3 regions of the Paenibacillus sp. SEL3 genome follow, and region 2 is predicted to be linked to each of the others. Evidence: riboswitches for the same ligand, from Rfam matches in the RefSeq annotation. Region 2 holds a riboswitch; each other region holds the start of a gene.
What was found. A riboswitch is a leader RNA that binds a small molecule or an ion and turns the genes downstream of it on or off. The one in region 2 is predicted to bind cobalamin.

Region 1: it holds a riboswitch for cobalamin, as region 2 does, so the genes downstream of both, ACYCS5_RS21735 (ABC transporter substrate-binding protein) here and metE (5-methyltetrahydropteroyltriglutamate--homocysteine S-methyltransferase) in region 2, are expected to answer to the same signal.
Region 3: it holds a riboswitch for cobalamin, as region 2 does, so the genes downstream of both, ACYCS5_RS13900 (ABC transporter substrate-binding protein) here and metE (5-methyltetrahydropteroyltriglutamate--homocysteine S-methyltransferase) in region 2, are expected to answer to the same signal.

The regions. Positions count from the first base shown of each region.
Region 1 covers NZ_CM137725.1:4,713,278-4,724,024, reverse strand. Annotated here, with positions in the region: gene ACYCS5_RS21765 (cobyric acid synthase) at 1-543, opposite strand, end outside; gene cobS (adenosylcobinamide-GDP ribazoletransferase) at 582-1,451, opposite strand; gene cobU (bifunctional adenosylcobinamide kinase/adenosylcobinamide-phosphate guanylyltransferase) at 1,448-2,014, opposite strand; gene cobT (nicotinate-nucleotide--dimethylbenzimidazole phosphoribosyltransferase) at 2,011-3,081, opposite strand; gene ACYCS5_RS21745 (ABC transporter ATP-binding protein) at 3,125-3,958, opposite strand; gene ACYCS5_RS21740 (FecCD family ABC transporter permease) at 3,955-5,001, opposite strand; gene ACYCS5_RS21735 (ABC transporter substrate-binding protein) at 4,998-6,005, opposite strand; cobalamin riboswitch at 6,213-6,404, opposite strand; gene ACYCS5_RS21730 (histidine phosphatase family protein) at 6,527-7,279, opposite strand; gene cbiB (adenosylcobinamide-phosphate synthase CbiB) at 7,329-8,300, opposite strand; gene cobD (threonine-phosphate decarboxylase CobD) at 8,290-9,393, opposite strand; gene ACYCS5_RS21715 (lipoate--protein ligase) at 9,554-10,555, shown strand; gene ACYCS5_RS21710 (Cof-type HAD-IIB family hydrolase) at 10,718-10,747, shown strand, end outside.
Region 2 covers NZ_CM137725.1:2,778,173-2,788,919, reverse strand. Annotated here, with positions in the region: gene ACYCS5_RS12925 (hypothetical protein) at 1-380, shown strand, start outside; gene ACYCS5_RS12920 (AbrB/MazE/SpoVT family DNA-binding domain-containing protein) at 450-887, opposite strand; gene ACYCS5_RS12915 (3-ketoacyl-ACP reductase) at 1,075-1,794, opposite strand; gene ACYCS5_RS12910 (DUF4097 family beta strand repeat-containing protein) at 1,914-2,765, opposite strand; gene ACYCS5_RS12905 (DUF1700 domain-containing protein) at 2,770-3,321, opposite strand; gene ACYCS5_RS12900 (PadR family transcriptional regulator) at 3,314-3,643, opposite strand; gene ACYCS5_RS12895 (DUF6985 domain-containing protein) at 4,026-4,559, shown strand; gene metE (5-methyltetrahydropteroyltriglutamate--homocysteine S-methyltransferase) at 4,647-6,965, opposite strand; cobalamin riboswitch at 7,127-7,322, opposite strand; gene nrdG (anaerobic ribonucleoside-triphosphate reductase activating protein) at 7,527-8,024, opposite strand; gene ACYCS5_RS12880 (anaerobic ribonucleoside triphosphate reductase) at 8,021-9,970, opposite strand; gene ACYCS5_RS12875 (AbrB/MazE/SpoVT family DNA-binding domain-containing protein) at 10,265-10,735, opposite strand.
Region 3 covers NZ_CM137725.1:2,996,393-3,007,139, reverse strand. Annotated here, with positions in the region: gene ACYCS5_RS13910 (xanthine phosphoribosyltransferase) at 34-651, shown strand; gene ACYCS5_RS13905 (nucleobase:cation symporter-2 family protein) at 645-1,952, shown strand; cobalamin riboswitch at 2,710-2,907, shown strand; gene ACYCS5_RS13900 (ABC transporter substrate-binding protein) at 3,125-4,705, shown strand; gene nikB (nickel ABC transporter permease) at 4,721-5,650, shown strand; gene ACYCS5_RS13890 (ABC transporter permease) at 5,665-6,480, shown strand; gene ACYCS5_RS13885 (ATP-binding cassette domain-containing protein) at 6,480-7,397, shown strand; gene ACYCS5_RS13880 (ABC transporter ATP-binding protein) at 7,394-8,170, shown strand; gene nikA (nickel ABC transporter substrate-binding protein) at 8,329-9,954, shown strand; gene nikB (nickel ABC transporter permease subunit NikB) at 10,001-10,747, shown strand, end outside.

The DNA.
Region 1 (10,747 bases), 1.9 Mb from region 2:
ACCGCCCCGGTCGATATCTGAAATAAGCAACACTGGAGCATCCGCCCAACCTGCCAGATTCATATTTACGATATCGCGGTCCTTCAAATTAATCTCTGCCGGGCTGCCTGCCCCTTCCATAAGGACAATATCATAGGTATCGCGCAACCGATTCAGAGCATCCATAACGGTCTGTTTGGCTTTTGGCAAAAAATCCTTCCGGTAATCGGAGGCGCTCATATAGGCATAAGGTACACCGTGTACAACAATTTGTGAGTGCATATCTTTGACCGGCTTAATCAGAATCGGATTCATGTCGGTCGTGGCCTCAATACCGCAGGCCTCAGCCTGCACCCCCTGAGCGCGTCCAATTTCCTTGCCGTCTTCGGTAACATAAGAGTTTAACGCCATATTTTGCGACTTAAATGGTGCTGGACGATATCCGTCCTGCGTAAAAATACGGCAAAGCGCAGTCGTCACCACGCTTTTGCCCACATCCGACGCTGTTCCTTGAAGCATCAATACGGCTGCCGGGCTCGTGCAGGACGGTTCGAAAGTTGACAATTGCCTCTTCCCCTTTAACGAATTCATTTCAAATCTGGTCACAACCCGTACAAAATGACAATAAACAACAATAAAACAGTCTCCAGCAATTCGTTTAAAGTTCCGTATATATCTCCCGTAAGTCCACCCAAGCGGCGGTTAATACGGTTTGCCGTGAAGGTTCCAACACCGTAAGCCAAGAGCGGAATCAACACAAAACCTATCGAGATTGGAAGGCTTTCAGAATATGAAAGCAAGGTTTGTAAGCATGATCCTGCCAACGACAGATTCCCAGTATCCCTTGTTGCTGTAGCCAAACCTGCCAGAAGATATTGTCCTACGGCAGCACTCAGGGTCACTAATACAGCCCAGAATACGGCCAACCCTACGCGGCCACCACTCATATCAGCAAAACGCGCAGCCAGTCCATCATCATTACGGGCTTTAGGCCAGCGCTTCATCGCATGTACCATAAACCAGCGGCTCCAAACCATCGGAAGCAGCAGCAAGCCAGACACATTCCGTTCAACCAGCACCGTATATAGCAAAGAAGCCTTGAGCATGAGCAGCAACACACAAGCAATAACGCCCATTGCCCCTACACGGCTATCCTTCATAATCTCCAGCATCCGTTCACGGGATCGGTAGCTGAACAAGGCATCAGCCGCATCCATCCACCCGTCCAAATGCAATCCACCCGTCAACCAAACCCAGACAACAAGAGTAAGAATCGCACACGGCAACGGCGGCAGCACCATAGAAGCAAGCGCCGCAAAGCCCCAGACGATGATGCCAATGACCACTCCCACCAGCGGATAATAACTTGCACTGCGTTTAAGCAAATCCGGGGAAAAGTCTAGTTCAGCCTTCACCGGAAGACGCGTTAAAAATTGAAAAGCAGCAGCAACAGCCTGACGTTCGCGGCTCATAGCTTATATTCCAGCCGTTTGAGTTCTACGGGAATACCCGCCGTCACCAAAAATACTTCATCACAAAGACGGGCAATCCGCTGATTCATAACCCCACTCAAATCCCGATACAGCCGACCAAGCGGATATTCGGGCACAATGCCGTCACCAACCTCGTTGGTCACGATGACAAGCTGCCCCGGATACTGCTCCACAGCTGCCGTCAGTTCATTAATGGCAACTTTGGACGCAGCTTCGCCGTCCTCGCCTGCGGCCAGCAGCACGTTCGACAGCCACAGGGTCAGGCAGTCGACTAACACCATAGGCGCGGGTGATGGCTGCGACGCTTGATCGCCGCCAAGCCGTCGCAGCAGCTCCGGCAGCGCCTGCGCTTCCTCCAGCGTCTGCCAGTCGTACCCGGCAGACTCGCGCTGGACCCGATGAAGGGCGATGCGCTCCTTCATCTCCATGTCGTAGGCTTGCGCCGTTGCAATGTAGCAGGCGCCAGGCGCGCGCGACATGCATAATCGCTCGGCAAAGCCGCTTTTCCCGCTGCGTGCCCCGCCGGTCACGAGCGCTTTCATCGCTGCGCGGCTCCCTGACCGTCCGATACGCCTGCATCGGCAAAGGTCGCCATTTCGCGCATAATGCGGCACGCCGCATCAATCAGGTGCAAGCTAAGCGCACCACCTGTGCCCTCCCCGAGCCGCATGTCCAAATGAAGCATGGGCTCCAGCTTGAGCTCGCGGAGCACCGCCGCGTGCCCGCGCTCGTCCGAGGCGTGCGAAGCGAGCATGTACGCAGCGCTTGCAGGCGCAAGTGCACGCGCTGCGAGGGCAGCTGCGCCGGAAATAAAGCCGTCCAACACGACTGGACAGCGATGTGCGGCTGCGCCGAGGATGACTCCTGCCAAGGCGGCAATCTCCAGACCGCCGACCTTAGTGAGCACGTCGAGCGCATCATTTGCATCTGGCTGGTTCACGTCCAATGCGCGGCAGACAACCGCTATTTTGCGGGTAAGCCCAGCCATATTTACACCCGTTCCCCGGCCTACGATAACTTCCGGCTCTAGCCCGGTAAGAGCACATACGACCGCAGCGCTGGCTGTGGTATTCCCGATGCCCAGCTCTCCAGTAACGAATAGCCGTGTGCCACCTTTGACCGCTTCTATTACAGCTCCAGCTCCGGCCAAAATCGCCTGTTCCGCTTCCGTACGCAGCATCGCTGGCCCTTTAGCTATATTCGAAGTACCCATGCGTACCTTTCGGTCCACCAGATTCGCGTGAGCGACATCCGCATTCACGCCAACATCTACCACCTTGACATCTGCGCCCGCATGGCGTGCCAGCACATTAATTGCTGCGCCACCTGACAGCATGTTATACAGCATTTGCTGTGTAACCTCAGCCGGAAAGGCACTGACTCCCTCTTCACACACCCCGTGATCCGCAGCCATGACCATAACCGTTTTACGATCGAATTCAGGCTTATCCACTCCTGTAATTCCTGCTAGCTGAATGACCACACTTTCCAACTTTCCAAGACTTCCCGGTGGCTTTGTTAATTGGTCCAAATGGGCTGAAGCTGCCGAGGCCGCCACCCCATCCGGCTGGGCAATGCTATCGATCAGCTGACGCAGCTTGTCGTTCATACCTTCCACTCCCTGCTCTTTTTAAGTGTGTTTCATCGTTTATTTAATCTGCTGTATCCGAAGCGCTCCTGCGCAGCAAGAGCTGCGGCACACCGCTATCAGGATGCGGAAGCATCACAGGCTCAACACCGTATACTCGTCGAATCCGATCCTCAGTTAATAACTTCGATGAAGCTCCCAATCCTTCAACCATTCCATCCTTGAGTACAAGCAAATCTTCGCAAAATTGGGCTGTCAAGTTAAGATCATGCAAGACCGCAATGATCGTCACACCCGTTTCTTGGCGCCAATCTGCCAGCAGTTCCATAAATTCAAGCTGATAGCGCAAGTCCAGATAGGTCGTAGGCTCGTCCAGCAGCAATATTCGTGGCTCCTGCACCATTACTTTTGCCAAAGCTACACGCTGTCGCTGTCCCCCACTCAAACGGTCTAATGCTCTGTCCGCCAGCGTGGTAAGACCCAATCGCTCCAGCACGCGATCCGCGATCGCCTCCACATCAACACCCTTTTCCCTGCCTAGCCAGTCCTGATGGGGAAAACGTCCCATTTCTACGACTTCCCTGACGGTGTATCCCACGGGAGGAAGCCCTTCCTGTTGGAGTACGGCTATGAGTCGGGAAAGCTCTTTCCTGCTGTAGCTACCGACCTTTTTGCCATAGATATGAACGTTTCCCGAAGTTGGCTGATCTACACCGGAAAGCAAATGCAACAAGGTCGATTTTCCACTGCCGTTCGGACCAATAATCCCCCACCAAGTTCCTTCGTCGACGCTCCAGCTTATATTTTTTAAAGCATGGAACTCTCCATAGGCACGTGTCAGACCCACTACCTCTAATGCCCGATCACGCACCTTCTGTGATTCACTTTGTTCTGTCACAGCAGTCCCCCCCTGCGCAGCTTCTTGTTTCGGTACAGGAGATATGCGAAGAACGGTGCCCCAACAAAGGCCGTCATCACGCCCAGAGGAATTTCTGTGGGGGCTAACAATGTGCGAGCCGCCGTATCTGCCCAAGCCATAAAAACAGCTCCGCCGAGCGCAGATAATGGAACAATCATACGGTAATCAGGACCTGTCACCAGACGAATGATATGCGGTACAACGAGTCCAACAAAGCCAATCACGCCACACACCGAGACAGCGGCTGCTGTCAGCAGCGTGGAAATAATCAGAACAGATAGCTTCGTCGCATCTACATGAACTCCCATGTGCGCCGCCTGACGTTCACCCAAAGCCAAAATATTCAGCACACGTGCCCGGTTCCATAGAAATACCAGCCCTATGACCACATAAGGTAAAAGGATTCCTGTATATGACCAACCGCGCAGACTAAGACTTCCCATCGTCCAGTACAATATTTCATTGACCGTCTCCTTCGACATGGCTGTCAGAAAGGAAACAACCGCTCCCAGAAAGGATTGCATCACCACACCCGACAAAATGAGACTTTGTGTCGGAATTTTCCCACCTTCCCGTGCCAACGTCAGCACCATCCACAGCGTAAGCATTCCGGTCGTAAATGCCACTAGCGGCAGCGTCCATATGCCAACAAATGAAAATTGAAGGCCCCAATAAATCAGTACTGCCGCTCCTACCGAAGCCCCCGAGGATACCCCCAGTGTATACGGATCAGCCAAAGGATTACGCAGCACACCCTGAAATCCGGCTCCCGCCAGCGCCAGCGCTGCTCCTACCAACATTCCCAGTAACACTCGTGGCAATCTGACCTTCAAAATAATCTGCTCTGAGGATGTATTCCAATCCGGTGTAAACGTATCGCCTAACCACGGTAGGTGGTTAACCAGAATGCCCGTGATTTGGCTGACCGGAAGCTTGGCCGAGCCGATGCCAAGACAGAGCAGCAGCGTCAGCAACAGCAGGACAAGACCTGTCCCTCCAAAGCCGATCAGTTTACGGTTCATTTGAAAATTTCAGGATACACGCCCTTGGCCACTTCCTTGAGACCTTCCGTTACGCGTGGACCCGGACGACTGATCAAATTATCATCCACGGCAAATACCCGGTTGTGGCGAACAGCCGATATTTGATCCCATCCACTGCGAGCTTTAATGATATCACCGAGCGTCTGGCCCGTTTTGTCGTCCTTGACACTTTTGCTGTACAAAATCACGTCAGGGTTCGCAGCAATAATATTTTCCTCACTGATTTGGTACCACCCCTTCTGCGTGGCACCTACATTTTCGCCGCCCGCCAACGTAATCAGCTCGTCCATAAACTCGCCTTTACCCACTGTCCAGCCTGGTGAAAACTCGACGTATACCCGCAGCTTCTGCCCTTTACCGATATTTTTAATTCCTTCTTTTACTTCTGCTACATCTGCTCTCATCTTGTCAGTCACCGCTCTTGCTTCTCTCTGATGATCGGTGATTTTCCCATACAATTCGATGTTAGCCATGACATCTTCCACTGTCTTCGGTTCCGTTTTAAAAATCATAATTCCCATGTCGCGCAGCTTGGTCGTAGCCTGTTCACTAAGTGATATCCCTGCAAAAACGACTTCCGGGTTCGCAGCAATGATCGCCTCTTCGTTCGGTTTCATAATACCGCCCACTTTAGGCTTTTTCGTAGCTGCTTCCGGGTAATCAGAGTAGTCGGAGACGCCGACAATTTCCTTATCCAGCCCAATGGCGAACAACGCCTCGGTTTCTGCCGGGGAGACGGAAACGATTTTATCCGGCGCTTTTTTGAATGTAAATTCCTGTCCTGTTGCATCTTTAACTGTGAGCGGGTAAACCGTTTTGCCCGGAGGCTCTTGTGCGTTTACTGCCTGTCCCGGCTGCTGTGAAGAAGCCTGACCCTCTTTATTTTCTGCATTTTTTCCATTAGCGCCACATGCACTCAGCACAACTGCCAAAATCAGAGCCAATAGACCTGTTGTCCACACCTTTATTTTTTTTCCTGCCATGATTTGCACCCCTTCATAAATAAATCGTTAAGAGCGTTACTTGAACATCATCAGATATCTTCTAAATCTAGCCTTCTTTTCCTATCAAAAACCCCCGCATCCTCATATCAGGACACAGGGGTCACGTTAGCGCAGATCGTGCGCAGGCGGCAGCTTCTTTCCGCATGGACAGTCACTGCGAACACGTCATCCTTTCCTCGAAGGATTATGGTGACAGGCGGACGGGCAGGTATCCTGACTTATGGTAAAATACATGTCCTGAAATTCTTTCATATGCTTAGTAACATATAAAGAGGACTAACGGGCATGTTTCCATTTACAGTGGCGGGACCGCGCCGGATTCACACCGACTTCCCTTTTAACAGCGCAGGGAGGGAAACCATAGTTTCATCACGCTGCGCCGACCTCGTCTGCTGGATATTTGATGTAGTGGTAGTCAAGCCGTTCTTTTACTTGATGATTATAGGTTAAAATGAGGCGGCTTACAACCCAAACAGCCTCTTTATCCGCTGGTGTCTAACCTAATGAGGAAGCATTTCCGCTATGTAATTGTGCGGTCCTGCCAGCCTCAATTGAATCCTTAATGCTTCTCCCGGCTTCGGATTCAGACTCCAAAAATCATGGCCCGGTATCAGCATGCAAGCTAGCTGACGAATTACGCCACCATGCGTAACGACCAAAACAGAGGGCGACGTAGCAGTCAAATCCATGGGTTGAACTTCCATAGCAACACGCCATTCATACAGAGAGTCAAGAAATTTGCGCAGACGATTTACAAAATCTGTCCAAGACTCTCCACCAGGTGGGGTGATCCGTTGCGGCTCATCAATCCAAGCCCGATACAACGACACATCCTTGAGCATGTCATACGTTTTTCCATCCCACTCGCCAAAATGAAGCTCTCGCAGACATGGTTCCATCATAGGAGGCATAGTAGATAGGGAACGCCCAGACGTCAACTCTGATTCCGGCACAATGATCTGCAAGGTCTGGCGACATCGCATTAAGTCGCTGCAATAGATTCGAGCAAAGGACTGACCTTGCAATTTTTCCTGCAAAGGCTTTAATTCCTGCTCTGCCCCCGGTAGCAAACCTAAGTCGGAGTGTCCCAGATATCGACGTTCCTTGTTCCATAAGGTTGTGCCGTGACGAACTAACACGAGCTCCATATCCCAATGCAGATCTTCTTTAGCATCATACGGCACCTTATCCTCCTGTGAGTTCGGTCTTTGTGCGTATTCTACTGTCCTTTTTGCTGCTATATCTTGTTTCAAGAAATGTCACTTCCTGCTCGATCATTATTCAGCGTGTCACTCCTCACCCTCACCGCACCCATCCCAAGGCAAAACAACCTGCGGCTCCTAACAAACACAATCCTACAAACATACTGGACACGGCGAACATCAGCTGGATCGTATGCCGTATATCTTTCGACTCTAGCGGTCGTATCCAATCCCCCATGTATGCACGAAAGGAGCGCACGCCATGATACACATTATATCCTCCAAGACGAATCCCCAATGCACCAGCAACAGCCGATTCCGGGAAGCCACTGTTCGGACTTGGGTGCAGACGAGCGTCTCGCTTGACTGTGCGCCAGCTTCTTGCAGCATCTCGTTTGTACATCCACGCCGCTATCACAAGCATTGCCGCTGTCAGGCGTGCTGGAATGTAGTTAGCCACATCATCTAGACGTGCTGAAGCCCAGCCTAAATGCAGATACTCTTCATTTTTGTACCCAACCATGGAATCGAGCGTATTCACAGCACGATAAGCCAGCGCCAAGGGTGCTCCCCCGATCAAGGCATAAAAAAGCGGGGAAATAATCGCGTCCACGATATTTTCAGCGACCGTTTCAACCGTACCGCGTACAATCTCAGGCTTATCAAGTTGCTGCGTATCCCGCCCGACTATCATGCCCAGCTCCCGCCGTGCCACAGCCAGGTCATCCGCCTGCAACGCTCGGTAGACTGCCATTCCTGCATCCTTTAGTCCTTTGGAAGCAATCGTGGTCGCAATCAGCACTATTTCTGCGCCGACAGATAACCACGGATGAATCCAGGCAAGCAATTGCAACAGCGCCCAGGCGAGCGCAAAGGAGCCTCCCGCCACAATGAGTGGAAGCAGTATACCTGCACGTTTCAGCCCTCGGTCACTTCGGACCTGGCAGCGAATCACTTTTTCCAATGCTGAAATGGCATGTCCCATACCGATGACTGGATGCGGCAACCACCTCGGGTCACCGATCAGCCTGTCCAATAGATAGGCTGCCAGGATAATCAAGCTAACTGTCACGCCGCTCCTCCTCCTCCAGCACTTCACCCAATACAGATAGCAGCCTGTTATTGGCTTCTGCATCCTTGACTGCAATCCGAAAATGGCTCGTCGTCAGTCCCGGATACATAGCACAGCTACGTATAAGGATTCCGCGTTGTCCAAGCGCCTGCTGAATAGCTGATGCGCTCCACGTACCCGGCGCCCTTGCCAGCACGTAATTGGCTTCGCCGGGAACGACACCGCAGCCCCATTCCGCCAAGCCGGTCAACAGACGGTTGCGCTCCGCAGCAATCAGCTCCTGTGTTCGGCGCTCATATGCTTGCCCACTTTTCAGACATGCCTCCCCAGCCAGCAACGCTAACCCATTCACACTCCAGGTCACCTGTTTGGCCGTCATTCGCCGGATATAGTCCGGATGAGCAATCGCATAACCCAATCGTAGGCCAGGAATGGCATAAAATTTGGTCATTGACCGGATCAAAATCACATGAGGATAGCGATCCAGCACAGGCAGCAGTGAGATTCGCCGTTCCAGCGGAATAAAATCAATGAATGCTTCATCCACCACCAGCACAGTACCCGTTGTGCCAGCCGCCTCTGCCAGCTCGCACAGCTCCTGCTCACTATATTGGACGCCATTTGGATTATTCGGCTGCCCGAGGAACAAAACATCTACCTGCTCCATGAGCTGAAGGATGTCCTCCACGTCCGCCTTCCATTGAAGCGAGGCCTTCCCATACACCCGGTTGACCTCGGCTCCGAATTTGCCAGCCAGCTCGGCATATTCCGAAAAACACGGCTCCACTGTACCCACACGCTTAGGAGCTAGTCCCAATAACAAGAGCGCCATGCTCTCAGCCGCTCCGTTTCCGATACTTAACGACTCCGGTGGAACATGCAGTCGCCGTGCGAGCATATTTTTAAAATTCCGATGCCCAGGGTCTGGATAGCGAATCACAGTGTCAAATGAGTGTTGCAGCGCCTCAAGCACCTCAGGCGGTGGACCAAGCGGATTAATATTTGCACTAAAATCTACAAAATCAGCAGCAGTCCCGCCAAATGTCGCCGCAGCTGTTTCCCTGTCCCCGCCATGACCGTAAACCTCTATCATTGCCTCTCATCCTTTCCGCCCGTTTCCAATCATTTAGCTCCATTATGAGGCTGCTTTTTGCGTCCCGTCAATGCAAATGAGCTTTTGTACATGGCTCACTTGGGTTACAATAGAAGGAGGCACACATAAAATTACACAGTTTATATACGGAGGAATGGACATGCTGTTCATCGACAACCAGGGGATACACGATCCAGCCATTAATCTTGCTATTGAGGAATACGCGCTCAAGCATCTACCGCTGGACGACAGCTATTTGCTGTTTTACATTAATCAGCCTTCTATTATTATAGGCAAGCATCAAAATACCATTGAAGAAATCAACGCCGAGTTTGTCAGAGATAACAATATTCAAGTCGTTCGTCGCCTGTCCGGCGGCGGTGCTGTATATCATGACCTCGGTAATTTAAATTTCAGTTTTATTACCAAGGATAACGGGGAGTCCTTTCATAATTTCCTTAAATTTACGCAACCTGTGATTGATGCTCTGCGCCAAATGGGAGTAGAAGCTGAAATGACAGGCCGCAACGATCTGCAGGTCGGAGAACGTAAAATTTCAGGAAACGCCCAATTTGCCACACGCGGACGTATGTTCAGCCACGGTACATTGATGTTTAACCTGAATCTGGACAATGTGGCTGCATCACTGCATGCCAATCCCGAAAAATTCAAATCCAAAAGCACTAAATCTGTCCGCAGTCGCGTAGCTAACATCAGCGAACTGATGGACCGTGAGATGACCATAGAGCAATTTCGCGAGGAACTGTTGCGTTTCATATTCGGATCAGAATTGGATCAAGTACCTCAATATAAGCTCACCGATACCGATTGGGCCAAAATCCATGAAATATCCAAAGAACGCTACCAATCGTGGGATTGGAACTACGGTCTATCCCCCGAGAGCAATATCAAGCACACACGTAAATTTCCAGTCGGTATTATTGATATCCGCATGGATCTTAAGGAAGGCTACCTCCGTGATATTAAAATCTATGGGGATTTCTTCGGTGTGGGTGACGTTGCTGATATTGAAAATATCCTGCGCGGCAAGCGTTATGATGAAGGTGAGGTACGTCAAGCCTTATCCTCTCTCGATTTGAAGCACTATTTTGGTAATATTGAGTTGGACGATTTTGTTGGACTTGTATTTTTGGAAGACTAACCGTTACTTTTTCCCATCGTTTCAAACCAATACTTCAGTGGTTATAAGGGGACAGGCTCTTATAAGAGCCGTCCCCTTTTCATTGCGATATTGTCATTTTGAATATTATAAGATACAATTTTAGCATTGCCCCATGATAGAGATAAAGGAGAGAATACCGATATGTATAAATTAATTGCCATTGATATTGAT
Region 2 (10,747 bases):
AACGTTTTCCTGGTGGAAGGCTGATTGGGGGCAAATATGCTATGAATGCTCACGCCATTACCATGTATACGGACGTTATCGAAACACAGTGTTTACAGATGTTCGGCAGCATTGATCGAGTTGAGGAGTATTTTACAGTTGTGCTTGCACATGAGATTGGGCACGCCGCCGATACAGAATTAGTGGACCTCTCCGATGCGTTGGAGCAAGAGAGTGGGATAGGGACCCGGCAACGACTTGCGCTGCAAATTGAAGAAAACGCATGGAATTATGCGCTTGGGTTGGTGCCTGAAATAGATGCAACGTTTATTTCTGCCGTAATAGACGAGTCCTTGCTGGCCTATCGGGTCCCGATTATGGAGCAGTCTGACATTGCGTAACAAAGATGATCCGAGAGCCGTCAGGCTCTTTTTTTGTTGATTAAAACAGACGAGATTGGGTCGGATGATCTAAAGGAGTAGCTTTTTAAGCTGCGACACGCGTCCCTGGGATAGTTCGAGCATTTCGGCTAATTCTTTTTGAGATACATTTGGGTGCTCCTGCATGAGCTGTTTTAGTTTATTCAGGAGATCATTCTGATTTCTGTAACTCCTTCTTTTCTTGGGCTGGACAGGACGTGCTTCACTCAAATGACTAGAAGGATTATCGCTCTTCAGATTTTCAATACAACTTTTACATATCAGATGATCCCTGAAATAGCTCAAATGATCTACGGCACCACAAAAATAGCAAGAAACCCCCGTATACTTGCGAATCATCAGTCCCTCTGGGGTAATAAAAAAATCGAGGGCATCTCCAATATTAATATTCATAGAATTGCGCAGCTCCTTAGGCAGCACAATGCGGCCTAAATGGTCTAATGGCCGTGTCATTCCTGTGTTCTTCATCATTTTTCCCCTTTCCTGAAATGCGCTTATAGTTGTAGGAATTGTATGTATATATGCTGGAAGTACAAAGCGCTTATATTACAGTTTGTTTTGGTATAGCTATGCTGAAAAAAAAAGCTCCGGCATGACGAACAATTACGTCTGCCGGAGCATTGTACAGCCAATGAATCTAAGATGTCATGTCGAACTACTGTGGGTTGGTTGTCCAAATACCGGCTACTTTTAATTGAACTCGTGGAGGCAGTTTCAATGTGGCTAATGTCAGATCGGCCAAATCCTGCGGTTGAAGCATGCGATCCTCATCACCAATAGGTAATCCTGCGTTTGCCGCCAGTTCTGTATTGACAGTGCTTGGAGTCAGCGCGGTGACGCGAATGTTAGATTTGCGAACTTCCTGCATCAGTGCTTCCGTGAAGCCCATCAAAGCAAATTTGGATGCGCAATATGCTGAGCCTGTTGCAAAACCCCGTTCTCCTGCCGTCGAGGAAATATTAATAATGTTTCCGCTCTTTTGCGCCAGCATGCTTGGAAGCACAGCATGTGTGACATAATAGGTTCCCATCAGGTTTACGCGAATAATACGTTCCCACTCTTCGGGGTCCATCTCCGCGACTGTGCCAAAGGTAGCAATGCCTGCATTGTTGATCAAAATGTCGACAGCGCCTAGCTCATGTTCCAGTGAGGCTACAGCGGCAGCGGCCTGTGAGCGATCCGATATATCTGCAACAGCACTCACCACTTTCACACCGTATGTACTCCCCAGTGAATCCTGCAGCTTTTGCAGGTCAGTCAATGTGCGTGAAATTAATCCCAGGTTAACGCCTTCCTTAGCTAAAGTTTCGGCAATTGCTTTACCGATTCCTTTACTGGCTCCTGTAATAATAGCTGTTTTATTCTTAAGTTCCATCCAGTCTCCTCCTTATTAATCTATAATGTGGTTGTGCATCTGGGCACATGGTTACATTATACAAGGTTAAACTCATTGAACCAAACTTCGCCTCTGATGAGGCATTCATTTAGAGGTCTCTATTTGGAAATATAAATATCCCCTGAAGTGGTTTCGACCTTAATCACGTTCACACTACCGGGAACAGATTCGGGAGTATTGATATTCCCAGAGTCAGAGCGGACATTATAAACACCTTTAAAATCGGGAGCTTGCTTAATCTTCACGTCACCAGAATCAGCATTCACTTCCAAGTTGGCTACGGCACGTTGCGTAATATTTGTCTCCCCTGAGGTTAGGGAAATAAGGCCATTACCGCTATAATCACGAATGGTAACATCACCTGAAGTAAGCTTTAACTCCATATCTGCTGCAAGCTGACTGGCTGTAAAATTGCCGGATGTTAAATTTGCGATCAGGTGGGTACTTTGGAGGTTTGTAATCTCGGCAGTGCCTGAAGTAGCGGTGATGGAAGTATTCTGCACGGAGGCATCCTGAAGTTTTACATTCCCTGAATGTGCATCTACCTGTAGGTCAGTTAGTGTTTCGCCGGAGGGCATCTCTACGGTAATCGTTTGATCCAAATCAGGAGTGATCGAGAAGAATGACAAGGAAGGGGCCGGCTCCGATTGAATCGTAAGCTTACCGTTCTCAATTCGGGCATTATGAATTTGGTCGGCTACCTTTGTCTGAACTTCTCCACTAATGCGTATCGTACCTTGGTCGCCAGAGCCAGGAGTAAACAAAATAGAGACATCATCAGAGCTGTCCACTTTCAGCTTCTGTAGCTGACCACGTGTAAACGTCCATTTTTTGTTAATCGCAGTTGTTTCCTTCATGACTTGTTGACTCCATGGGGCACCGTAGGCCACCATTCCGGCTACACCGATGACAATGCACAGACCTGCTGCAATAAACCACTTTTTATTCATGTTGTTAGTAAGCTCCCCTCAGGGTAGTCAGATTCCATTTCCAGTATCGTACTGTGCCTTTGACCATAAGGAGTAAGAGATAACGTACACCAGGCAGCAGCAATAGACCTATACCCGTCAACGTGATAGAGAAAAAGAATTTGGCCGGGTAAAAGGTGCTGTTTAGCGCATAATCAGTAACAGCGAGAAGGGGGGCTACAATGAAGCTGATCGATACCACAGCCAATGAAGCCCATACTGCCCATAGGGTAGCCATAATCGGGATGGAGATTAGCAAATTGAGAAACAACAGCCCTAGGAAAGTAAAAATATTGCGTGCAAAGCTGCCCTGGCGAAGCGGAGGAGAAGCGTTCCAGGCTGCATGGGGATCATCCAACGCTTCTCGGGCAATATCCTCTGGGTTACCCAGCTCATGGGCAATCTCACTTTCGCTTTTGCCATTAACCAACCCGTAGTCAAAATGCTGGCTCAAATCACTAAGCAGCTCATTGCGTACCTCTGCAGGGAGAGGAGAAAGACGCTGTTCCACCTCTGTAAGAAACTGTTTTCTATTCATCGGTATTTCCTTCCTCCAGTAGGCTTGCGACATTATGGACAAAATCATTCCATTCCCGCGTAAGTATTCTTGTATAATGACTGCCAGTATCGGTCAGCCGATAATATTTGCGAGGAGGCCCCTCGGTCGATTCCTGTAAATACGTTGTGCAGTATCCTTCTGATACCAGACGGCGAAGCAGTGGATATAGGGCTCCCTCGGCTACTTCAATATGACGGGAGACGGCTTGCGCCAACTCGTAGCCATAACGGTCTTTGCGTCCAATTAGAACTAGAACGCACAGTTCCAGTACCCCTTTTTTGAATTGGATGTTCACATTCACGAGCGGTGCTCCCTTCCTGGATGTTATCAATAATTCATAGGTGTCGTTCGGAATAAGGGAAAGAAACGTGTGTTTGTGCATAATTTGTCACGGGTACTAATTATAGAACAGTAGTCAGGTATAATTTAACATCATGTACTGATTAATGCAAGGTACTAAATTTTTAATAATAAAATATTTGTGTCAAAATGGACAGATTTCCTTCCTTGGAGGCTTTATTGAGTAGCGAATGTTGTAGAAAAAAGTATTTTTATTTGGGAATTCATCGAAATATGGCTGGAAGCACAGATAGGATGCCGCTTTAATTTCATTCATTAAAATGATAGATTGTAAAGTATTCAACAGGGTTAAAAATTACTTTTTATGAAGAGGTGGATAAAGAATGGACTGGAAACATTGGTATATGGAACTGGAACAGGATGATGAGTCTTGGGATGTATCCGAGGAGATTGTTCTGCGTGGTGTAGTGCAACTTGATTTTTGCGGGCAGCCCTCGGAAGTAGAAGTCGAATTTATCGTGGGAGCCGATTCCGAAGAACAGGCACAGACTATAGAAGAACCTACACTGTTGCAAAAAAAGACATGGGAGCAGTATATGGAATATTCATCAGCTATTCATCCTCAAGTGTTGGAATCCATACACCATCATTATGCTGGCATCGTGGAAAAGTATCGGAATGCTTACAGTACATGGGGAGAGGACCCGGATGAATATGCGCCTTATGTGGAGCGGCCGGAACAATTGTTGAATCGAATACAGCTTATGTCTATATTGATTTCCGACTCATCGGCAAAGGATGAACTGTATTTGAATTTTAGTTGTTCCTGGGATCGAGAACATGGCTTAGGCGTACATATGAAGCAGATGAAAATGAAGCATATTCAAGGCGCTTATACATTATATGACCTAGAATAAATCCCCTTCCCGGGCTTTTAGCAGAAAGGACCGGAAAGGGGAACAGAATATGTTGAAAATGAAGGCGTGATTCGAAACGATAAAAAATTAGTTGGATACAGCCAATGCAGCCCGGGCTGCTTGAGCCGCTTGTACCATTTGTCGCAAGGCGGCGACAGATTCCTCTTTGGTGCGGGTTTTCAGACCACAATCCGGATTAACCCAGAACAAATCTGATGGCAGTACGCGCAGGGCACGCTGGATCATGCTTAGCATTTCAGATACATCGGGGATGCGCGGACTGTGGATATCGTACACGCCCAGACCGATGCCTTTGTCGTATACCTGATCTTCAAAGCTGACAATCAGTTCTCCGTAGCTTCGCGAAGTTTCAATAGATATAACGTCGGCATCCATGTCGGAGATGGACTGAATCATATGCTGAAATTCGGAATAGCACATATGCGTATGGATTTGGGTCGCAGGTTCAACGGTGGCCGTGGTCACAAGGAAGGCTTGAACTGCCCAATCCAGATAGGCTTGCTGTTGTTCTTTTTTCAGCGGAAGCCCTTCACGAATTGCGGGTTCATCGACCTGAATCATGCTGATGCCCGCTTGTTCCAGTGCCTCTACCTCTGCCCGTAATGCCAGAGCCAATTGTAAAGCAACTTGGCTACGCGGAATATCATTGCGTTCAAAAGACCAGTTCAAAATGGTCACAGGGCCTGTAAGCATTCCCTTAACAGGCTTGGAAGTTAACGATTGAGCGAATGCCGTTTCTTCCACAGTCATGGGCTGATCGAAGGAGACGTCTCCGTATATAATCGGCGGTTTGACACAGCGGGAGCCGTAGGACTGCACCCATCCGTTTTGTGTAAAAGCAAAGCCATTCAGCTTTTCGCCAAAAAATTCAACCATATCGGTCCGCTCAAATTCCCCGTGTACAAGCACGTCAATGCCAATGTCCTCCTGAATATCAATCCATTCCTTGATTTGCTGTTGGATGAACGTCCGGTATTGCTCGGCAGACCATTCTCCTTTGCGATAGTGCAGGCGGGCCTTGCGGATCTCGGCGGTTTGCGGGAAGCTACCAATGGTCGTCGTAGGCAGTGGAGGCAACTTCAGCTTATTTTGCTGAATCTCACGACGCTCGGCGAAAGGAACGCTGCGTGTTAGAGGCTCCTTTGCCAGCAAGTCAGCCAGATCGTCAGCTGTTTGTACGCGTGCCGCTGAGCTGTTGAAACGGGCTACCGCATCTGCACTTTGTCCAAGCTTGGTGAGTGCGGATGGATCGTGTTTGCCAAGTGCAGCCGTCAGGACGGCGATTTCCTCAAGCTTTTCATCGGCAAAAGCCAGCGCTTGCACCAGTTCTCGATCCAGCTTGTGCTCTGCTTCCAGACTGACTGGCACATGCAGCAGACTGCATGATGGCTGTACGATAAGCTGCTCGGCAGTGGTCTGTTCTGCTAACTGACCCAGCAGGATAGCCACAGCGTTAAGGTCGCTGCGCCATATATTGCGCCCGTCAATGACCCCAGCGCCCAGCGTTTTTCCTTTAGGGAAACCATGCTGCAATATATGCTGGAGATTTTCGCCATCATCATACACAAAATCAAGACCCAGTCCCTGTACCGGAAGTGCGGACAGACGCTCATAATGGTCCAGGCTGCCAAAGTAAGTTTGCAGCATTATATTTAAAGAGGGCGCAGCTTGGGCCAAAGCTTCATAGACTTCCTGAATAATGTCCAGATCCTCTACTGGGAATGAGGTGGTCAGGACAGGTTCATCGATTTGGACCCACTGAACACCTTCTGCTGCTAGTTCAGACAGGACACGGGTGTATAAAGGCAGGAAGGTTCTTATAATAGAAGCAAGCTCCTTGCGATCATAGCCTTTGGAAAGGGTAACGAATGAATAGGGGCCGATGAGGACCGGTTTCCCATCAATGCCTAGCTCTTGTTTTGCTTCACGATAAGCCCGTAAAGGTTTATTTTCAGTGAACACCGGGACTGCGTTTGCCAATTCAGGAACGATGTAGTGATAATTGGTGTTCATCCATTTGGTCATTTCACTGGCGGTTGCTCCCTTCTGTCCACGAGCGATCCCGAAATACACGGACAGAGGAATCGGACCTGCGGGACGATGGTTGAACCGTTCGGGTACGAGGCCAAACATCACAGATGTATCCAGCATGTGATCATAATAGGAGAAGTCTCCGACAGGAATGCGATCAATCCCCTTGTCACGCTGCTTGCTCAGATGCTCCAACCGTAATCTTTTCATTTCCGTTTGCAGTTCGCTTTCGCTAATACTGCCGTTCCAGAAGCGTTCCAGTGCTTTCTTCCATTCCCGGTTTTCGCCGATACGCGGATATCCCAGATTACTGCTAATTAAGCCGGACAATTCAGGCCATTCAATGACGGACATGTACTTTTCCTCCTAGTGGGTGGCTGTTTTATTTTTACGTACCAAAAAAGGCATTCTTCCCCCCAGAGTTAAAAATAAGTAGGGGAAAGAATGCCTCCGTGATTAAAAAATCAAAAATACGGCGACTGCTCTTAACACCTCCCTATCTTCCGTAGGTACTTGCGATGTTGTTAAAATAGGCAGGTCTCCTGACTTACGGATCATGACTCTCAGCATCCCTTCCCGGTCTGTGGACCAGTGGTTGTATGAACAGCTGAAAGTTCCCCGTTTACAGTGGCGGGACCGTGCCGGATTTGCACCGGCTTCCCTTTTAAGCCTGATCTGAATAGAACAGACACCTATCTCCAAGCTATGCGGTTAAGGTATGACGAATAATTATGCACTCGTATACTTGTTCACCATCATAAGTGAAACTTGCAGGATGCGCAATAGAAACTGCGATAGAAACTGCGATAGAAACTGCAATGGAATCTGTTAGGGATATGCAAAAAAAAGACAAGCCTCATCCATGATGGAGACTTGTCCTAGATTAGATATAGCATTTGCCGAGTAACCTTCGCCTTAAGTCAATGAAACGGTGTAACCTGCCTGAATGCTGGCTTTTACATCTACCAGACGCTGGTTGCGGCTGCCCCGGAAGGGAAGGGTCAGGTCCTTTTGCTGTTCTACAAAGCGACCATCCACAATCACATCGCACAAAAGTGCTAGCTCCTGTCGCTCCTGATCTGTGAGTAGATCTTCATAGACAAAGCCAGTGTAAGCCCACACGGTTCGGTCGGGACAGGCCGCACGGAAGTCGCGCACAAATTGCGAGCATTCTGCTGCTGAGAAAAACGGGTCTCCCCCGCAGAGAGTCAGTCCATCCAACAACGGATTATCCATGATGTCACGAATGACTTCCTGTTGTCGTTGGGGTGTGAATGGCTCACCTGCACGGAAGCTCCACGACGCTGGATTAAAGCATCCGGGACAGGCATGACGGCAACCGCTAATGAACACGACGGTGCGCAGGCCGTATCCTTCGTTCAGAGATTCCGGAATGTAGCCACACAAATTCACTTATGTTTCACCCGATCTCGAACTTCTGCCTGTTTTGCAGCATTAAAGCGAACGGTATAATCTCCTGTCAGATATCCGGTTACCCGACGTAAGCGCTGAAAGTGTGTGTGCTCCTCATCTGTGCCACATTGGGGGCAGCTTGTCCCGATAATTCCTTCATAACCGCATTCCGTACAACGATCCACCGGATGGTTGATGGAGAAGTAGCCGATATTCTGATGCAGCGCGTATTGAACAATTTTAAGAAACGCATCCGGGTTATTCCGCGCATTACCGTCCAGCTCAATGTATGATATCGCACCAGCGTTGCATAGGTTATGGAACGGAGCTTCCAAGCTGATTTTACGAGCAGCCGGGAGCGTGTAATACACGGGAATATGAAAAGAATTCGTGTAATATTCTCGATCATTTACCTCAGGAATAATCCCGAAATCACGTTGATCCAGCAAGGTGAACTTGCCCGACAGACCTTCGGCAGGCGTAGCGAACAATGTAATATTCAAATTGTGATATTCACTCATTCGATCGCAATACACGCGCATAGAAGTAATGATTCGCTGTGCCTCTCGGTATACGAAATCATCCTCCCCGTGGTGTTTCCCGTATAGTGCCTTCATGCACTCAGCCAGTCCGATGAATCCGATCGAAAGCGTACCGTGTTTTAGTATGCTTCCCACCTTATCATCTGGCTCTAGTTGTTCTCCACCTTCCCATACCCCTTCGCGCATCATAAAGTCCGAGGCTTTGGCCGGCTGGCTGGTCTGGATTTGATAGCGATGGATTAAGCCATCCACCGCAATGCGCATAACTTCTTCTAGTCTCGCATCAAAGCGATCACGGTCAGGTGTCAGGCGTTTGCCTGTGCAAATACCATACTCAATGCCAAGCCGCACCAGATTAATGGTATTGAAAGAGAGATTTCCCTTGCCACTCTGCCGATTTCTACCGAAACGGTCAGAAATGGTGCGGGTACGGCAACCCATTGTCGCTATAATGGTATCCGGGTCATCAGCACGGTAAAAAGGCAGGTTGAAGGTGGCATCCACATTCACAAAATTGGGATACATCCGTCTGCTAGAGCATTCTACCGCCCGTAAGAACAAATCATAATTGACGTCGCCTTCTACCTGATTGATTCCCTCTTTGCATTGGAAAATATGCTGTGGAAAAATAGGAGTTTCCCCGCTACCCAAGCCGCGAATCGTGGCCTCCAGCAGCGATTGAGTAACAAGCCGTCCCTCAGCAGACGTGCACATTCCGTAATTCAGTGAAGTGAATGGAATCTGTCCACCCGCGCGACTGCTCATGGTGTTCAGGTTATGAATGAGCGATTCAGCAGCCTGTCGGGTTTCCGTCTCCGTCTCTTCGCGAGCGAATGCGTATGAACGAGGGCAGGCTTCTTGCAAATGGGGATTGGCCATATGTAGTTCATCGTCAGTCAGACTAGATTCTATCTCTTCCTCGAACAGCCGAAGTCCCTTGCGCAGATGCTTGCGGAAGGACCGGGCAACGTATGGGGCAAGGTCCCAATCTATTTTATTGGCGGAGACACCTCCGAATTGGCTATTTTGCTGAGACTGGAATATGATGGCAACTAGTGCCATGGCGGACATAATCGTTTGCGGTGTGCGTACAGAGCCATTGCCTGTATTGAATCCGTCTTGTAGTAACCGGCCAAAAGGGATAAAGATACAATTCGTAGTTCCGAGTGCGTATTGGTCCAAATCGTGAACATATACATATCCGTGATCAATCGCGTTCGTCAGTTCAGGCGGAAGTACCCGCAGGCGCGCATACCATTTGGCATACTCGGACCCAAGCTTGCTCATTTTGCCGCTGAACGATTCTCCATTCAAATTTGCATTCTCCCGCAGCATGTCCAGATCTTGTGCCCCAATGACCCGCTCGCCGATGTCGTATAATTGATGTTCCTCCAGCACCTTCATCGTAAAACCCTCCATATAGTAAAATATATATATTTTTCACAAAAACAACATATTGATGATATCTAGTGATAACCAATTGTTTCGATCTATATATTGTATATACGTATACATCGGGAGTATGTGACTATTGTCACATTAGCAAGAGCGGCCGACACGAAAAAACCAGGTATAGAGTAAGGGGCACATCCGTAGATATGCGCCTTACTCTATACCTGGCAATCGAAGTTGTGACAAAAAAATGAATAGGGTTGTCGGTACATTGTGTATGATTTTGGGATATAGAATTTAGAAGGTTTAGAGTAACTTTTTCAACTGGGACACCCGGCCTTGGGAGATATCGAGCATTTCTGCATACACTTTTTGTGGCAGGTTCGGGTGATCCTGAATTAGCTTGCGAAGCTTTTTTACCATTTCACCTTGCTGCACTCTGGATTGCTTGGGCTGCCACGTTGTGTTGTTTCGGATCGGCTGGGTATGTTCTTGAGCCTGGATAGCATCATTGCTTGTGGCATGCACATTTTCATCGGTCTTTAATAATTGAATGCAATCAGCGCAGATAAAGCTGTCCCGAAAATAAGTTAAGTGATCCACCGCGCCGCAAAATTTGCAGGAGACACCCGTGTATTTTCTTAATACAAATCCTTCTTCGTCTACGAAGAATTCAAGCGAATCACCGATATTGATATCCATTGTGGTGCGCATTTCCTTGGGGAGTACAATTCGCCCCAATTGATCCAGGGGCCTTGTCATTCCGGTATTTTTCATCAGCGCTTCCTC
Region 3 (10,747 bases), 220 kb from region 2:
ATTTTAAAGTACAGAAGGAGCGATACTCGCATAATGAAAGTTTTGGAGGAACGTATTCGTCAAGAAGGACAAATTTTATCTGACACCGTATTAAAGGTGGATTCATTTTTGAATCATCAGGTAGATACAGCATTAGCATTAGAGATTGGTAAGGAGTTTGCACGCCTGTTCGGCAGTGCTCCGATCACCAAGGTGCTTACCATTGAAGCTAGTGGTATTCAATTTGCAATGGCTACTGCTATTGCCTTGGGGGTCCCGTTCATTTATGCGAAGAAAAAGAAGGCCATCACGCTGAATGAGCAGGTATACTTCGCAGAGGTTCATTCGTTCACTCGGCAGGAAACCTATCAGGTGAGTATCTCCCAAAAATACCTTGATGCCAGCGACCATGTGCTGATCGTAGATGATTTTTTGGCAACTGGTGCAGCATTGGTCGGACTTACGGATATTGTAAAGGAAGCAGGAGCGGAGCTGGCCGGGGTTGGCTGTGTGATTGAGAAGAGCTTCCAGGAAGGCCGTGGACTGTTGGAGCAAAGAGGCATCGCCGTACGTTCTCTTGCGCGTATCGCTTCCATGGCACCAGGCGAGGTCGATTTTATAGAGGAAGCTGGCGTAGTAATTGCTCCTGTTAAGGAGAATGTGGGATGTTAAGTAAACAAAAGTTATTCGCACTGGGCTTCCAGCATGTCATGGCGATGTACGCTGGAGCCATTGCTGTACCTCTAATTGTAGGGGGAGCATTGCACCTGACTCCAGCCCAGATGGCTTATTTGGTGGCTGCCGATCTGTTCACTTGCGGGATTGCTACGTTATTACAAATTATGGGCACACGCTTTTTCGGTAGTAGACTGCCTGTCATTTTAGGCTGTACGTTTACGGCAGTAGGGCCTATCATCGCGATTGCTTCGACCTCAAATTTGGCGACAGCGTACGGTGCCATTATTTTGTCTGGTATATTCGTGGTGCTTGCGGCACCGCTGTATGGCAAGCTGCTACGCTTTTTCCCGACGGTCGTTACGGGTTCGGTCGTTACAATTATCGGTCTATCCCTTATTCCGGTGGCGATGAACAATGTAGCAGGTGGCCAGGGCAGCGCGGATTTTGGACAGCCGCGTAATTTGCTGCTGGCGCTGGTTACATTATTGGTTATTCTGCTTGTGAATCGGTTGGCAAAGGGCTTTATGCGCTCGATTTCCGTGCTCATCGGTCTGTTTGCAGGCACGGTGGTTGCTTATGCGATGGGAATGGTGCATTTTGCTCCCGTGGCAGATGCGTCATGGGTGAGTGTTGCGCAGCCATTTTATTTTGGTAAGCCAGAGTTTAGCATTATGGCAGTTTGTACGATGATTATCGTCAATATTGTCAGCATGGTCGAGTCTACGGGTGTTTATCTGGCAGTAGGCAAGGCGATTGATCAAAAGGTAGAGCAAAAGCAGATCGTCAATGGACTCCGTTCGGAAGGACTTGCGATTATGCTTGGGGGTATTTTTAACGCGTTTCCTTATACAGCCTTCTCGCAAAATGTGGGTCTGATCTCGCTCACACGCGTCAAATCGCGGAACGTTATTTTTGCTGCGGGCGGTATCATGGTTGTTCTCGGTTTGCTGCCTAAGCTGGCTGCTTTAACGACAGTGATTCCTAACGCTGTGCTGGGCGGGGCGATGATCGTCATGTTTGGCTCGGTCGCTGCATCAGGCATGTCTATTTTGTCAGAAGTGGATCTGCGAAAGGAAAGCAATCTGCTGATCGCAGCATGCAGTATTGCTGTGGGCCTAGGTTCTGCCGTTCTGCCACAAATGTTCGACCAGCTGCCGAGCTTTGCCAAAATGTTGTTGCAAAATGGTATTGTTTCGGGCTCGATTACAGCGATTGTCTTGAACATCGTTTTGACGAGAAAACAAGGGGAATCGGTCAAAAGCGTGACGGTTCAGGAGGTTCCACAGAAGGTTTGATGATTAGAAATAAATAAAGATAGCCGGAGAGAGGACGTATGCCTCTTTTCCGGCTGTTTGGCATGGGGTTATCCAGATAGTAGATCCCCTTGCTGTCTGGGGATATATAGATAAACTGCGGAATGAAATGGGTAGCTCTAATTTGGTGCGTTTTCCAGTTTACTTACTAGAAGAATTTGCTAGAGCAGCGGGCGATATCATGGTATAATTTACCTTATGGATTTTGAATAGTGGTGGATGTTTTCGGACCACGGTGCAGCTTCCCGAAAGGGGGTGAAGCCGATGGTCAACCTTGTGTCGTGCTACGATGTGTTGCGTTGGATGGTTACGTTACTAAGCCTGGCGTTTAGTATTCGTAAACTTTATCGCTGGCTACGTCGAAAATTTCGGAACAAGCGAAAACCCACCGCGTAATTAGGTTGGCCCCTAACGGTGGGTTTCGTTTGCATTGACATTTAGTTATGCAGCGCGCCGTGGTGGTGATCCACAGCCTTTCAAGTCCTAAGAGTCTTTGCCGTTGGCGCGGCGAAGACTCTTTTTAGTATACGGACACGGTGGTTTACTCTATACCTAATTTTAACACTTCAATTGCGTGCACGCAATTGGAGGTTATGTCTTGTTTCTACCTTATCGTTCAAATTTAAATTATTGTGCAGCCTTTATTGACAAGCCTGTGACAACAAAATAAGATCGTAATGAAAAGAAATAAAGGAAGAAAACAGGTGTGAGCCGGACAACTCTATGTATGGGGTTTCGTAGAGACGATGTACATAGTTGTTGAGCATGTTCACTTAAAAGGGAAGTTCGGTTGATTCCGACACGGGCCCGCCACTGTATACAGGCATCAGCAGGATACTGCTGGAGCTTTCAGAACAGCCACTGGAATTGTGAAGAACCGGGAAGGCCTGAAAGATACGCCTGGAGTCAGGAGACCTGCCTGTTTTGACATCACTGTCAGACCCACGGGATGCTGGGGAGGTGGTTAGGCGTGCTGCATACGGAATGTCTGAAACCGATCTGATCCCTTCTATGTTTTTGGAGTTGGCTTCGAGGTGAGTTCTGACATTTTATATTGAAGGCATTTCTGACTGCTAATTAAGTGGTCTGGAATGCTTTTTTCGCGTTTTGCGTTAGGTTTATGCGATTTTACAAGATAGAGGGGGATTCATCGAATGATAAGCAGTCGTAGTAGGCGTTCATGGTTGATATGTACAGGGGTGATGCTGCTGCTGGCAGTTATGGCTCTTTCGGGATGTGCCAGCAATAGGACGTCGGATAGCTCCGGCAAGGGTGAAAACGCGTCAGCACAACAAACAGCGACAGATAAAAAGCTGGTAATGGCGTATACATGGAAACCGTCAGGCGTTGACCCGCATGGAGATAATAGCTGGGATGTGATGCGATCCGGTGCAGGTGAGACACTGGTACGTTTGAATGAAAAGCTGGAGCCTGTGGCTTGGCTGGCAAAGGAGTGGAAGCAGGATAGCCCTACAGTTTGGACGTTCAGCTTGCAGGATAAAGTCACTTTTCATAATGGAAAAAGTATGGATGCAGCAAGTGTAAAAGCGTCTTTGTTACGCTCTATTGAGAAAAGCCATCTGGCGAAGGATTTACTGAATGTGAAGTCCATTGATGTAAGCGGCCCGCTGGCCTTGAAGATCACGACAAACCAGCCGAATGCGGCGTTGGTGTCTAATCTAGCTGATCCATCGACGATTGTACTGGATGTGGCATCGATGAAAGATGAACAGAGTTACCCAGCGATGACAGGCGCCTTTAAAGTCAAAGCGTTCAACAAGGACCAATCCTTGGTCGTAGAGCGTTATGACGGATATTGGGGCGAGAAGGCACGATTAGCTGAAGCGACGATGAAGTTCATTACGGACGGGAATTCGCGCCTGATGGCGCTGCAATCCGGCGAGGTGGACGTAGCGACGGATATTCCGGTTGATAACGCAGAGGTACTGAAAAAGAACGACAAGTTACAAGTACTGTCAGCTCCGTCCTTGCGCACCCATATGATCGTGTACAATATGGAATCGCCAGTATTCAAGGATGCGGCGAACCGTAAGGTGGTGGACAGCCTGATTCCACGCGCATCGATTGTGAGCGCCGTCATGAGGGGCTTCGGTACGGAGGCAAGCAGCCCGTTCCCGAGCATTCTTCCCTTCGGTAAAGTTGAGCGTAAAGCGCTGGACGGAACGGCAGAGCAACTGTTGACGAAGGATGGCTGGCAGAAGGACGCCCAAGGGACATGGACTAAGCAAGGCAAGCCGTTCGAGGTTACGCTGCTGACTTTCCCTCAGCGTCCGGAGCTCTCTGTTATGGCTGAGGTCATCCAAAGCCAATTGCTGAAAGAGGGAATCCAGGTCAAGATTCGCAAGGTGGAAAATATCGACGAGGCGTTGACCAAAAACGATTGGGACTTTGCTATGTACAGTATGCTTACTGCTCATACAGGAGAGCCGCAATATTTTATGGACATGTTTTATTCTTCGAAAAGCGAAGCCAATGTAAGCCGTTATAGTTCCAAACCGCTAGAGAGTATTCTGAACAGCTTGAAGCTGGCGAAGGATACAGCGCAGCGTAATGCTGTGACACTACAAGCGCTGGATATCATCAATACGGATTTGCCACAGTCGTTCATTGTGCATCCTGATAATGTGTTTGGTGTGAAAAAAGGGGTGGAGGGTTTTACACCCCATCCGATCGAGTATTACTACATTACAGCGCAATCCGATATTGCGGAATAACGAGCTGCGTATCCTATGATTCGTTTTATACTGGAACGTGTGGCGCAGCTGCTTATCATTGTATTCGTGGTGTCCACGCTGACTTTTGTACTGATGCGGCTGGCCCCTGGAGACCCTGCTACCATTTTGCTCACCGCGCATAATATCCCTGCCTCTGAGGAGGCGTTGACGACGCTACGAAAGGAACTGGGCTTAAACGAACCGCTTCATATTCAATATGTGAACTGGCTGCGGGATGTGTTCACAGGGCATTGGGGCACTTCGTATGTATCCAAGGAGTCGGTGCTAGCCGAACTGTGGAACAGACTTCCTGCTACTGTGGAGCTAGCTGCTGCGGGCTTCGCCGTCATGACGGTGCTTACGCTGGGGCTGGGGCTGGCTGCCTCGCTAAAAATCAGCGGCCCACTGGATCGTCTGGGCAGGCTGTTCGCCCTGCTGGGATCGTCGATCCCCTCTTTTTGGTTTGGTTTTCTGTTGATCTATCTATTCTCCGTTCGCTTGGGCTGGCTCCCATCCATGGGAAGGGAGGACTGGACACATCTAGTGCTCCCAGCGCTGACTCTTGGCGCAGGTTTGGGAGCTGTGCAAGCACGCGTACTGCGCGCTCAAATGCTGGAGCTGGGTGACCGGAATTTTGTGAAAGCAGCGAAGGCTCGAGGCTTTTCACGTTTGCATATCCTGTTTTTTGAGATATTTAGGCATGCGGTTCTGCCTATAATTACACTGCTAGGTACCAATCTATCATTTATGCTGGCAGGTAATGTGATTGTAGAGACCATTTTTTCATGGCCGGGGTTGGGCAAGTATTTTATAGATGCGATTACACAGCGAGATTATCCGGTGATTCAGGGGTATGTTATTTTCGCCGTATTTTTAATTGTAGGAGTTCAGTGTTTGGTGGATGTGGTCCAGACGGCGATAGATCCGAGGCTACGTTTGCGTTAAGGAGGAAGCTGAAAATGAAAAAGATACGGCTTCCCTTTAAAGGAGGCTTGCTGGCAGGGGGCTTACTGTTTGGTCTGATCGTGCTGCTTGGGTTATTAGCTCCATGGGTCGCTCCTCATGATCCTCTCCAAGTGGACCTTTTGAACCGCCTGGCACCACCTAGTCGGAAATACCCTTTCGGTACGGATCATCTGGGTCGGGATGTGCTGTCACGGCTCATTTACGGGATTCGGACGAGCGTGCTAATCGCATGTGCAATTACTGTAGCTACGTTGTGCTTCAGTCTGCCTATAGGGTTGCTTATTGGTTATGTGCGCGGACGCGTGGACCAGCTGGTCATGCGGGGAATCGACGGCGTACTGGCTTTTCCTGATATTATTTTAACAGTGGCAATTGTCGGTATTTTGGGTCCGGGTTTTGTTAACATGACCCTTGCCATTATTGCGGTACGGTGGGCGGGCTATGTCCGATATATCCGTAGTCTGGTTCAAAAAGCTTGTCAGGAGGACTACGTTCGGTATGCCCGTTTATCCGGCAATTCACACGTACGTATACTGAGTCGTTATGTATTGCCACAAGCGTTGCCGCAGTTGTTGGTTTATGCGGTATGGGATATCGGACGCGTGGTGCTGATGATCGCTGGGCTGTCCTTTCTTGGACTGGGGGTACAGCCGCCTAAGCCAGAGTGGGGCGTGATGCTGCATGATGCCACCTCATATTTTCAGGTGGCTCCGCATGTCATGATTTTCCCAGGCTTGGCGATTATGCTATTCGTACTTGCCTGCCAGCTTTTGGGTGACCGCTTTTCGGAAAAGGAGGCGGCCAAATAGTGGAGGATCAAACAGCCCTTGGGGGCAAGGATACGATAGAACAAGTGGCAGGTCGAAAACCGTTGTTACACGTGGAACATTTGGAAATCTGCCGCACAGGCGTAGGAGCAAGCAGAAGTGGGAGCAAACCACTGCTGCGTGATGTGAGCTTTTCCATATATTCAGGGGAGATTGTGGTCCTGACTGGACCGAGCGGATGCGGCAAGAGCCTGACCGCTCACGCAATCGCAGGCATGCTGGAGCCAGGTATCGGTGTTACGCATGGGCGTATCTACTATAACGGGGAAGACATTCTCCCGTTCCAGGAACGGCGCTGGCAAAGGCTGCGCCGAGAGGATATTGCCCTGCTCATTCAACAATCGCTGAGCGGGTTAAACCCGATCCGGACTGTCCGCGCCCAGCTGATGGATACGCTTAGACTGCACGGGCGGCGTTGGATGCCGCAAGACCAGATGGAGCTGGGGCACGCTGATGCTACCCCATCCCACACTGCATCACAGCAAGTCCATCCACTGAGCGTGCTGTCACGGATGCGGCAGGTGCTGAGCCGTGCCTCTGAAATAGCCAGAGGAGGCGCTACTCCAGTGCGGGAGGCCTATTTGCGCTCTCTGCTCTGCAAGGTAGGGTTTGCAGATCCTGAGCATATTTTGTCGTCATATCCTTTTGAACTAAGTGGAGGCATGTGTCAAAGGGTGCTACTGGCTGCCATGCTAAGCTCCGGTCCGAGCCTCTTTATTGCCGACGAGCCTACTACGGCGCTGGATGTGATCAACCGCGACAAGGTCTTGGCATTGCTGCGACAGTTGAGAGAAGACTTTGATCTCACCATATTGTTGATCTCACATGATCGCCAAGGTATGAGTCGCATAGCAGATCGAGTGTTGGAGATGAGCCTGGAAGGAAGGATGCACCAGTGATGCTGGAATTGAAGAATGTGACCAAAACATACCCTGTCCGCAAACGGAGAAAAGGTTGGTTCAGCACGCAAGATAGCGAACAGGCCGTGAAGAAGGTGAGTCTGGAGCTACGACAAGGAGAATGTCTTGGACTGGTTGGAGAAAGTGGAAGTGGCAAAAGCACGCTGGCACAATGTATTCTGGGGCTGGAGTCGTTGACCTCAGGAGAGATTTGGCTGGATGAACAGCCCATTCACACCGGAAAGATGAAGGATGTTCAGCTGTACAAGCGAATCCAGTTGGTTGCACAGGATTCGTCCTCCTCGCTGCATCCCCGTATGACCATTCGAGATATTTTAATGGAGCCAATCCACAACTATTTCCCTGAGCGAAAGCCGCAGGCGCTGGATATTTGTCTGTCTCTATTGGAATCGGTAGGATTAGAGGCTGACAGTCTGGAAAAATACCCAGCTCAGCTGAGTGGCGGGCAAAAGCAGCGGGTATGTATTGCCCGAGCTTTGGCGGTGGAGCCAAATATTATCTTGTTCGATGAATCGATCGCCAATCTGGATACGACAACGCAGTCTTCTGTACTGGACATGCTCAAGAGAATGCAGGTGGAACGTCAGTTGTCCTACCTATTTATCACTCACGATCTCCCATCTACTCGTCAGTTTTGTGACCGGGTTGCCGTCATGGTTCAGGGGGAGATTGTGGAAATATTTAGGGAATGGGATGAAGACTTGTTACAGCATGAGTACACGCGTACTCTGTTTCAAACGTTGGCGAATTAAGCCATAAGTTTAGGGTTTTTCAAAATCCTCATTCTACAAATTTAAAAGAAATAAGAGGGTTGCTTGTCGAATAGTGTTGACAAAATTGAGCGTGATACCTATTCTAAATATGATTATGATAATCATTATCACATATATAGAAAAGGGGAAATACATTGATGTCCGTTCGACACCGCAAGACTGCTACCCTTATGTTGGTGGCGCTCCTCTTATTATCCGTTGTTTTGGGCTGCGCAAAGCAGGAGAACATACCTGCATCCACCTCTACTGACGGAGCTGCCAATGAAAAGTCGATCACGCTATCGTGGCCGCGTGACATTGGCACGATGAATCCTCATGTATACAATCCTTCCCAACTTTTTGCACAATCCATGGTTTATGAGCCGTTAGTCAGCTACAAGCAAGGAGGCAAGCTGGAACCTGCTTTGGCTGAATCCTGGACTATTTCCAAGGACGGTAAGACATATACGTTTAAGCTGCGCAAAGGTGTAAAATTTTCGGATGGGACACTATTTAATGCGGCCATTGTCAAAAAGAACTTTGACGCTATCATGAAAAATGAGAAAACACACAGCTGGCTTGGTATAGTAGGCGTTCTCGACAAAACTGAAGCTGTAGATGACAGCACTTTCCGAATGACGCTCAAAGAGCCATACTACCCAGTGCTTCAGGATTTGTCTGTCGTTCGTCCGTTCCGTTTTCTGGGTGAAGCTGGGTTCCCGGATGATGGAGATACGTCCAAAGGAATCAAGAAACCTGTAGGTACAGGACCTTGGATGCTGGATGAATACAAGCAAGATGAGTATGCAACCTTTAAGCGTAATCCGAACTATTGGGGTACTGCACCGAAGGTGGATAAAATTACGGTCAAAATCATTCCCGATGGCGAAACCCGTGTGATGGCCTTTGAAAAAGGCGACCTGGATCTGATTTATGGAGAGGGTGTCATTAGTCTGGATGCCTTCAAACAGCTTCGCGACACGAATCAGTATGTTACCACGCTGTCCGAGCCTGTCGGAACAAGAAGTCTGTTGCTCAACTCGTCCAATCCCAAGCTGGCAGACCTTCGGGTACGTCTGGCCCTCCAGCATGGCTTTAACAAGCAGGCAATGGTGGAAGGTGTGACTTCAGGGCTGGAGGAAAAAGCGGATACGGTTTTATCCAAAAACTATCCGTATACGAATGTAAACCTACAGCCTGTTGGCTATGATGTGGAAAAATCCAAAGCGTTGCTGGATGAGGCTGGCTGGAAGCTGCCCGCAGGCGGTACAGTACGGGAAAAAGACGGACAACAGCTGGATTTTGAGCTGATTTTTGATAAAACCGATCCAATCCAAAAGGCGATGGCTGAAACCATTCAGGCCGAATGGGGAGAACTGGGTGTCAAAGTGAACCTGACCGGACTGGAGCTGACGGTTCAAATTAAGCGCCTTAGATCCAACCAGTTTGATCTGTACTTCTGGTATAACTATGGTGCGCCTTATGATCCGCATTCCTTTATTAACGTCATTGCCAAGAAGAGCTTCGGAATTTCCGAGACGCTGAGCGCCCTTCCCATGAAGAAAGATCTGGATCAGCAAGTACACGAGGCGCTCTCATCGACAGATGAAACCAAGCGCCAAGAGCTGTATGCTTCGATTCTGAAGACGCTTCAGGAGCAATCTGCCATTGTGCCTATTTCGTATATTAAGAAAACGGCAGTGTATCAGAAAAAGATTACGAACTTTGTATTCCCGGCCAATCGGGATGAAAATCCGTTTGGTGGGCTTGAAATCGGGAAGTAGTTAAAACTGAAGGGTAACGTTCGTTTACAGGATAGGAGGACAACTTATGATCAGCTATATCGGGAAGCGAATGGTAGCGGTCATTCCTATTGTTCTCTTTGCCACCCTCGTTACCTTTGCACTGATTCATATTTCACCAGTTGATCCGGCCGAGGCCTATTTGAGTGCTGCTCATATTTATCCTACTCCAGAGATTCTGGAGCAGAAAAGACATGAGTTCGGGCTGGATCAGCCTTTGCTGACGCAGTATATGCATACACTTCAAAGAATCAGTCAATTGGACTTTGGTACTTCGTATCTGACCAACAAGCCGGTATGGGATGAGGTCAAAGTTCGGCTGCCCGCCACTTTTGAATTGGCTGTGAGCAGTATGGTGCTATCTATTCTAGTGAGTATCCCGTTGGGCGTGCTAGCAGCGATGCGTAAAAATGGCTGGATCGACATGCTTAGTCGAGGGATTTCATATTTTGGGGCGTCTATTCCCCAGTTCTGGCTGGGATATTTGTTAATCTTCTTTTTCTCTGTTCGATTGGATTGGCTCCCTGTAGAGGGGCGAGGAACGTGGCAGCATCTGGTGCTGCCCACGTTAACCCTGTCGCTGGTTCTGATTGCTTTATATACGCGCCTGCTGCGTTCCAGTGTGTTGGAGCAGCTTCAGGAAACGTATGTGCAGTATGCGAGAACTAGAGGAATCCGTGAGTGGGTGATCATGCTCAAGCATGTACTGAAAATTGCCATTGCTCCACTGATTACAAGTATGGGTATGAACCTGGGCAAACTTTTGACCGGAACG